DNA from 4 places in the Peribacillus sp. NPDC101481 genome. Region 1 is predicted to be linked to each of the others. Evidence: riboswitches for the same ligand, from Rfam matches in the RefSeq annotation. Region 1 holds a riboswitch; each other region holds the start of a gene.
What was found. Region 1 has a riboswitch for cobalamin ahead of ACIROD_RS12145 (ribonucleoside-diphosphate reductase subunit alpha). Riboswitches for the same ligand answer to the same signal wherever they lie in the genome.

Region 1 (2,199 bases):
ACAATAAAGAATCGGAAATGATGGCAGACAGCATAAGACCTGCGATTGCTTTAGGAACTTCAATGCCGTTTTCTTTATAAATTTTATTTAAAATGGTTGCCGTACAGCCAACTGGTTCCGCACGGTAATATAAAGGATCGCTCGTTTCGAAGTTAGCGATACGATGGTGGTCAATAACTTCCAACACACGGACTTGGTCAATATCTTCAGCACTTTGCTGGCGTTCGTTATGATCGACCAAGATTACGCCATCAGCTTCCCCTGCAACTTTTTCCACAAGACGGGGAGCATCGAATTTGAATTGGTCCAATGCATATTGAGTTTCACCATTCACTTCACCCAGACGAACTGGTTCAGCGTTGATACCTAACTGCTTTTTCAGATCTGCATAAGCGATTGCTGAACAGATTGTGTCTGTATCCGGGTTTTTATGTCCAAAAACTAATACTTTTTCCAAGATTTTATCCCCTTTTTCATAAATATTTTTCCGCGAATCCCCTCTCACCGCAATAAGGGAGAGCCACCTTTACTAGACACTTTATTTTAACACAAAATCCCGTAAAATCAGCGCTTGAATTATCCATTCCCCAATAAAATCTTTCATTCCTTCACCCTCTGCCATCACTTTGTCAATAGATAAGGGTTGGTTTTTTTCAAATATATTAGTTGAATTATCATCGTATATGGCTTACGATAATATAAGCAGAAATACTAGATATTGATTACATAATCTATACCAATAACTATATATAGAATTTTTATAATCCAAGGTGCCAGTGATGGCTGAAAAGGGAATCCGGTGTAAACCCGGAACTGTCCCCGCAACTGTAAATGTGACGAAATGAGAAACCCACTGTATAGCTCTCTATACGGGAAGGACTCAAAGTAGGATGATCATGAGTCAGGAGACCTGCCTTGAATTTTTCACGTTTCTTATTCTTCGGGGATTGAGATGATGAAACGATAGTATAACGGCTATTTTTTCATGGCTCTTTTATTCTATCGTTTGATCCGCTCAATTCTTTGGGCGGTTTTTTTATTTTAGCGGAAGTTAACAAGGAGGATTATTAATGACTCAAACATATAACTCTACCATAAGTGAAAATGAAACAGAAAAGAAATCCATCCAGCTTGAGATGTTATCGAAGGAATTCGAAGGCCGTCTCGATATGGAAAAGTTCAAAAAGCGTTTTACAAAATGGCTTGATCGCAAAAGTGACTCAACCGAAGAACAGGCATCAAAAAAACTGATTCAACTCGCTCTTGAGGGTGTGGATATCGATGCTCCGGATTGGACATTCGTTGCTGCAGCAGAACTGTTGAATACAATGTATAGGGATGCACAAGCCAATCGAGGTTATGCAGGCAAGAGTTATGGCCCATTCTATGAGCTGATCACAGAACTCTCCCAGCTTTCGGAAGGTCAGCGTTATCCAATTTACAAGCCAGAACTGCTATCTTCATATACAAAAGCGGAAATTGAGGAATTGGGCTCGGTGATCGACCCGGAAAAAGATAAATTATTCTCATACATAGGCATCTACTTATTGAACGACCGCTATCTGGCCCGCCCAAAAAAGGACAAGGTCTACGAACTGCCGCAAGAACGTTTCATGATCATCGCGATGGAAATCATGCGAATGGAAAAAACGGAGCACCGCCTGCAACTTATAAAAGAAGCATACTGGGCCATGTCCAACCTTTATATGACCGTTGCGACTCCTACACTCTCCAATGCTGGGAAAACACATGGACAGTTAAGCTCTTGCTTTATCGACGCGATTGAAGATTCCATTGATGGCATCTATCTATCAAACTACGATGCAGCAAAAGTATCTAAATTCGGCGGCGGTGTCGGCCTTTACGTTGGTAAGGTTCGCTCGCTTGGTTCTGATATCCGGGGTTTCTCTGGAAATAGTTCCGGCACGACGCCCTGGATTCGACTATTCAACCAGACAGCTGTAAGTGTCGATCAATTGGGTCAACGTAAAGGTGCCATCGCGATTTACTTGGATGCCTGGCATAAAGATATCATGAGCTTCCTCGATTTGAAGACACAAAACGGGGATGACAGATTAAAAGCCCATGATATATTTACAGGCGTTTGCATACCGGATTTATTCATGGAGGCTGTACGCGACAGAAAAGAATGGTATCTTTTCGATCCGCATACCGTCAAGCAAACCCTTGGATTTTCAC
Region 2 (2,199 bases), on a different contig from region 1:
CGGTACTGACACCGAACCAAAGGAAATGCCTACCGTCATTGCGAATAACAAAATTAAAAACGCAATCAAATAGGCAAACGTCCATTTAGTTGTTAAATTGGTTCGGATAGACTGATTTGGCAAGTTCCTCTACTCCCTCTATCAAGCGTGGACCGGAACGGGTCACCAAGTCAGAATGGACATCAAAGACTTGGCCATTCTTAACAGCATTTACGTCTTGCCATCCTTTTCGGCCCTTCACTTCATTTGCTGAATCTTTCGTATAATAACCATAAGTTGTAATGATGACATCAGGATTTGCAGCAATCATCGACTCTTCATCAATCTTTGCCCAACCGTCCAAGTCAGCAGCAGCATTATCCGCTGAAATAATAGTAAGCATCTCATTCATGAAAGTATTTTTTCCCGGTGTGTATATTTCCGGTGAAGGCGAAACTTCCACTAAAACGGTCTTCCTATCCTCTTCCTTTACGGATTTGGCTTTTTCCTCGATATCCTTAAGCTTCGTTTTCATATCCGCAACGATTTCGTTTGCCTTGTCATGTTCACCCGTTGCCTGTCCAATCATTTCAATAGACTCATAGACTTGGTCAAAGCTTTGTGCATCATTGACTACGAGGACATCTATTCCAGCATCCTTAAGCTGCTGTAAACCCTCATTCGAATTATGGGCACTTGATGCATGGGCAAGAACAAGGTCAGGCTTCATGGAGACAATCAGCTCCGTGTTCATTTCCATTCCGCCAACTTTTTCAATTTCTTTCGTTTCTTCCGGGTAATTATCATTATCGGAAACACCAATGACCTTTTTACCCAAACCAAGTGCAAAGACCACTTCCGTATTACTTGGTATTAACGAAACGATTTTCTTCGGTTTTTCTTCTATCGTTACTTTTTCCCCAGTTGCATCTTTAATCGTAATCGGGAAAGCTTCGTGTTGAGCATGTTTCGTTTGCTGCTGTTCTTTTCCTTCATCAGTAGCTCCACTGCAGCCGACCATCATGCCTGCAGTAAGCAACATCAACAATATCAGACCAAAAATTTTCTTCATTTTCATTCCCCACAATCTTTTTATTTAATTTCTTTCACCCAATAATCCCGGAAGATGCACCCAAAACAAAAAGCACCTCCCGTTAAACGGAAGGTACTTGTATGGCAACAATATCATTACGGACTTCTTAGGGTCTGCCACACACCTTCCCATCCGCGTAGGTTACAGGTGTACGAATTTTGGCAGGTCTCCTGGCTCATGGTCATCGTCAACGGCACCTTCCCATATTTCATACAGTGGTACACAGCCGTCAGCTCCCATATACAGTGGCGGGACCGCGCTGGCATTTCACCAGCTTCCCTTTTAAGTCATTACGACACCAAATCGTTCATATGTATATAATTTTCATTGCCTTCATTATACACCATGTAAGAATCTATTATTATATGATTTTTCTGAACAGGTTCGAAATGACCCTTCCACACTCAATGATTTGAAGCATTTTCAATCAATGTCGCAAACCCATCGACTGATAAACCGGGTGAAATCCGAACTCGATGCAGGGCATGCATCCCTTGTTCCCTTGAAGCTCCCCCAGGTTCGGTAGTGACTGCCATCTTGTATCCCGCTTCATCTGACAGCCTGAGAGTCTCTTCGTTATACCGGCCAACCGGATAGGAAAGCACTGTCGTGTCCTGGTCGAGAATACGGTCGAATAGCTTCTTAGACTGGACCATTTCAGCTTCTTGCTGCTCTGCCGTCATGCGGTTCAGCTCCAAATGGTTGATAGTATGGCTTTCAATCGAAATCCCATTCCTGCTCATCTCCATCATTTGATTTTCAGTCAGGTGATGACCTTTATCAATGGACTTCCCGATCATGAAGACAGTTGCTTTCATATCATTTTCTTTTAATATCGGGAAAGCCTCCGTGAAGTTATCTGTATAGCCATCATCAAAAGTAAGCCAGACACACTTCTCACTTGGTATCCGATTCTCGGTTAAAACGAGGAATGCCTCTTCAGGAGATAATGTATAGTAGCCATTCTCCCGAAGCCAAGCCATCTGTGACCGGAATTCCTCACTTGGAACCCGAAGGCGATTACCTTCAGAAATGCTGTGATACATCAAGATTGGAAGCTGGACGGCGGGCTCGGCCGTTATCCAGTCTCCCGTATCGATCTGGCCCTCCAATTCCTGCCCTGCCCC
Region 3 (2,199 bases), on a different contig from region 1:
ATTTTTTTCGATAAATCAGAAAGCCAAATGTTTTTTCCGTCAATCACACCTGCAGCAAGCACTTTGTCCTTCGGAAAGCCGAATGATTCCAGGTTGCTTAGATTCCTCCCTTTGTCATGTACAAAATCAAGACCGATTCCTTGGACTTGTAATTCGATGACTTCCTGGTAATGTTCCACGGCATCAAAGTATGTTTGTAGCATGATGTTCAGGTTTGGTGCTGCTTCATTCAGTTTTTCATAGAGGTAAGTAACAGTTTGCATATCTTCTTTGGAAATCGATGAAACAAGTGAAGGTTCGTCCATTTGAACCCACTTCACGCCTTCTTGCTCCAACTCCCGGAGGATTTGCGTGTATAGGGGAAGCAGGCTCAGGATGATGCCAGGGATATCTTGTTTTTTGAAGCCTTTGGAAAGGGAGATGAAAGTATAAGGACCGATCAACACGGGCTTTGTTTCAATTCCTAGCTTTTCCTTGGCTTCCCGATATGCTGCAAGTGGTTTATTTTCCGTTAACGTCAGCTGTGGCACCTTTAATTCAGGGACAATATAGTGATAGTTCGTATTGAACCATTTCGTCATTTCGGAAGCGACTTCATCATTGTTTCCGCGAGCCATTGAATAATAAACGGAAAGGGGAACGCTTCCGCTTTCATAGGCTGAATAACGTTCAGGAACAAGACCGAACATTACGGACATATCGAGCATTTGATCATAGAAAGTGAAGTCGTTGACAGGAATGATATCGATGCCTCGTTTCTTCTGTTTTTGTAAGTTGCCTAAACGGATGGCTTTTAGTTGTGCCGTAAATTCTGCTTCATCGATTTTACCGGACCAGTAAGCTTCCAATGTACGTTTCCATTCACGATCTTCCCCGATTCGAGGGTAACCCAAACTACTGCTTTTCAATATTCCCATCCTCCTATATTCATTTAATTGAGCAATAAAAAAAGCATTCCTAACCGTCAAAAGAGATGGTTAGAAATGCTTAAAATAAAGAGGCATGCAAAATGCCCCCTTACAATTATAAGGTCCCTAACACCTCCCTATCTCCCGTAGGTTAAAACAGTGTTGTCGAAATAGGCAGGTCTCCTGACTTAGGGATTAACATTAGCGGCGGGCCTTCCCGATCCGTTGATCAGTGGCATATTGGATGGCGCTAACACTCCCATTACAGTGGCGGGACCGTGCCGGAATTACACCGGACTTCCCTTTTAATCCTAAATTAAAATTAGGAACCTATTTCCACATATGAAATTTGACAAAACCTGCCTTGATAACTGTTTGCAGGTTAAAAATTTATAAAATAAAAACTATTATAAAAATTTAGACAATCTTAACATATCCGACCAAAAGGGTCAACATGGAAAAAAGATTCAGGAAAAGTATCCGGTTATAAGGTGTGTGGGTGATAAGGATGAGGTCTGTTCCTAAAAAAGAATATATTGTTTGGACAGGGAGTATGTATAGAGGAAGTGGCGTTTTGAAATGGGGCGTGGGGGATGACTTTCTACATCTTGATTGCAGGAATCATTTTTTGCATGGTGATGAGCATTCGTACGTTATTTCTTGTTGAGTCGGGAGGAAAGAAGTTTTCTCTGGAGGATATGCTGTGGCTTGGCAATTTATATGCGACGATATTAGTTGGATTTGCACTGATTTATTTATTATACGAACTTCAGAATCATTCGGTGATTCTTGATATGGGCAATCGATTGGATGGCACTTTCTATGAACAGTTGAAGACTTCTTTTTATTTTAGTGCGATGACGATGTTTTCTGTAGGGTATGGAGATATAGCCCCGATTGGCATGGGCAGGATGATAGCTACGATTCAGGCTTTCATCGGTTATACACTGCCGGCAGCGTTCGTGATCCGGACGGTGATCGATTTGGAGCACAAAGATAGGAAGGATAAATGAAAGTTGTGTTTCTTTCGATTATTGGGTACTCTTACCATAATGAAAGAAATGGAGGGTTCAATATGACTGTTAAAATTGGAGAAAAAGCACCTGATTTCAAGCTCCCTGCAAACAATGGTGAAATGGTGTCCCTATCGGATTTTAAGGGAAAATATATTGTTTTATATTTTTATCCAAAAGACATGACGCCAGGTTGCACGACGGAGGCCTGTGATTTCCGGGACCATAATGAGCAATTTGAGGAATTGAACGCGGTCATCATAGGAATCAGCCCAGAC
Region 4 (2,199 bases), 1.1 Mb from region 1:
TTAAATGATCACTGAGGCTGATCGTACACGAATCGTGCATGACTGGTGCCCCGAGTAAAGACGCACATGAGTTGATTGCAGAAATGCCAGGAATGACTTCAATGCCCACTCCAGTTTCTTCTTTCCAGCCTTTCTCAATCAATACTTCATAAACCAACCCTGCCATCCCGTAAACTCCGGCATCCCCACTGGAAATCACCGCCACTTTCTTTCCCAGCTCCGCTTGTTTCACTGCTTCCTGTGCACGTGATACTTCTTCAGTCATCCCCGTACTAATGATCGTTTGATCTGTAAGCAGTCCCTGAATGAGTTCAACATAAGTTTTATAACCAATGATGTAGTCACTTTCTTGAAGGGCTTCGACGGCACGTTTGGTAATGTGTTCAAAATTCCCGGGCCCAAAGCCCACGACGAATAATTTACCGTTTGTACTCATTAAGACATCTCCTTTTACGCTTTGTTCTTTGAAATACCCGTATGAGCAGGAAAATCTGGATTAGGGGTCATTTCCCCATCATTGAATTGATAGATCATCTGTGGAACAAATTCACCATCATCGATATTACTGACGATCTGCCGACCGAATTCAGGCGTTTCCACTCGATACCAGTTTCCTTGGGGATAGGCAATCACAACGCAGGCATCCTTACATCTTCCGTTACAGCGTGTCCTGGTTGTATGGATTTTCAAATCAAGTCCCTTTGAAGTAATTTCATCGCGAATCGCTTGGGTTACTTCTTCCCCGCCCTTTTTCATGCAGCTGCTCCCATTACAAATCAACAGATGCGTATTTGTACCCATCAAGTTCCAAGTAGTCATCTTCTTCCTCCTGAGTTCAGGGAAAAGGCAAAATAAAAAACCTTAACATTAGAGTCAAGGTTTTAAAAAAACTATATGAATAAGAAGCCAAAGGCAAACATGCCAAATCCTTCCAAAATCGTCATAGTCCTTCTACCTTTCCCTCCGAAAAGTATCATGCAATTTTAAAAGCAGGTTTCCTGGCTTACGCTTCATTTTACTTTGTCCCTTCCCGGCATCATGCCAGTGGCTATCGACAATTTCATCAGCGTTTACAGTAGCGGGGGCTGCATCGGATTTTCACCGATTTCCCTATTATCCCTTGCTTATTCACACAAGGGCACTTTTAAAATGAAATATTTGGTTTTATTATACATTTCTAACTAACTTAATCTATCATATAACAACTTTATCAAAATTCAATAGTTTATTCCGACTGTTTAGAAAAGTTTAATAGTGTAAAACCCGTTAAAATCCTTTCCTTGCAACAAAATCCGTCCCGAAAAAAAAGATAGTGTAGCTGAAATTATTTCTTTATGGTACACTATACGAGAATTTTCAAAATAATTACATAAGTTTTATGGTGTTGAATTTCTCGGAATTCAACTTAAAAGGGAAGCCGGTGAAAATCCGGAGCGGTCCCGCCACTGTAAAGGGAAGTCCTATTACTTTAACTTTAATCCACTGTCAAATGAGATGGGAAGGATGTAATGGGATGATGAACCAAAGCCAGGAGACCTGCCATGAAACGTGAAACTGTTTCAGCCTACGAGGATGGGCGTGCGGATCAGGCAGAATGGCCCATGATTGCTTCATGCTGCAAAATTCCTGTTCATTACGCACTTCTTTCCTTTGAGAGAAGTGCTTTTTATGTTGGGCGCCGCTTTTCTTCTCAAGATTGATCAGAAAAATTTAAAAGTATTGAAAGGAGAAAGAATGAAAAGAACCAATTGGAAAATTATTTATTTTGTCATCTTATTGCTTTTTATCCCGAACCGGGCAATGGCCATGCATATCATGGAGGGCTTTTTACCCATTGAATGGGCTATATTCTGGTGGGCCGTGACGTTTCCATTTTTAATCTTGGGTTACCGGTCCATTAGGTCCAAAGTTAGGGAAAATCCAGAAACAAAAATGATACTTGGCCTATCGGGCGCATTTGTATTTATTTTATCGGCCCTAAAGATTCCTTCCGTTACGGGAAGTTCTTCACACCCTACCGGAGTTGGTTTGGGTTCCATATTATTCGGACCATTGGCCATGAGTGTCGTTGGCTCCATCGTTCTGTTATTTCAAGCTGTTTTACTGGCTCACGGAGGATTGACGACATTAGGGGCCAATGCATTTTCCATGGCCGTTTGCGGACCGTTCATTGCTTACTTTGTCTTCAAGGGCGCAACT

Region 2: another riboswitch for cobalamin. It lies ahead of ACIROD_RS19325 (ABC transporter substrate-binding protein); the one in region 1 lies ahead of ACIROD_RS12145 (ribonucleoside-diphosphate reductase subunit alpha).
Region 3: another riboswitch for cobalamin. It lies ahead of metE (5-methyltetrahydropteroyltriglutamate--homocysteine S-methyltransferase); the one in region 1 lies ahead of ACIROD_RS12145 (ribonucleoside-diphosphate reductase subunit alpha).
Region 4: another riboswitch for cobalamin. It lies ahead of ACIROD_RS17425 ((2Fe-2S) ferredoxin domain-containing protein); the one in region 1 lies ahead of ACIROD_RS12145 (ribonucleoside-diphosphate reductase subunit alpha).

Annotation. Positions count from the first base shown of each region.
Region 1 covers NZ_JBIWNJ010000002.1:445,028-447,226, reverse strand. Annotated here, with positions in the region: gene ACIROD_RS12150 (manganese-dependent inorganic pyrophosphatase) at 1-457, opposite strand, end outside; cobalamin riboswitch at 752-932, shown strand; gene ACIROD_RS12145 (ribonucleoside-diphosphate reductase subunit alpha) at 1,071-2,199, shown strand, end outside.
Region 2 covers NZ_JBIWNJ010000003.1:129,341-131,539, reverse strand. Annotated here, with positions in the region: gene ACIROD_RS19330 (FecCD family ABC transporter permease) at 1-123, opposite strand, end outside; gene ACIROD_RS19325 (ABC transporter substrate-binding protein) at 86-1,051, opposite strand; cobalamin riboswitch at 1,216-1,390, opposite strand; gene ACIROD_RS19320 (polysaccharide deacetylase family protein) at 1,477-2,199, opposite strand, start outside.
Region 3 covers NZ_JBIWNJ010000005.1:4,843-7,041, reverse strand. Annotated here, with positions in the region: gene metE (5-methyltetrahydropteroyltriglutamate--homocysteine S-methyltransferase) at 1-917, opposite strand, end outside; cobalamin riboswitch at 1,065-1,257, opposite strand; gene ACIROD_RS23345 (potassium channel family protein) at 1,502-1,921, shown strand; gene bcp (thioredoxin-dependent thiol peroxidase) at 1,984-2,199, shown strand, end outside.
Region 4 covers NZ_JBIWNJ010000002.1:1,550,107-1,552,305, reverse strand. Annotated here, with positions in the region: gene cobJ (precorrin-3B C(17)-methyltransferase) at 1-436, opposite strand, end outside; gene ACIROD_RS17425 ((2Fe-2S) ferredoxin domain-containing protein) at 451-819, opposite strand; cobalamin riboswitch at 972-1,161, opposite strand; cobalamin riboswitch at 1,363-1,558, shown strand; gene ACIROD_RS17420 (hypothetical protein) at 1,542-1,700, shown strand; gene ACIROD_RS17415 (energy-coupling factor ABC transporter permease) at 1,735-2,199, shown strand, end outside.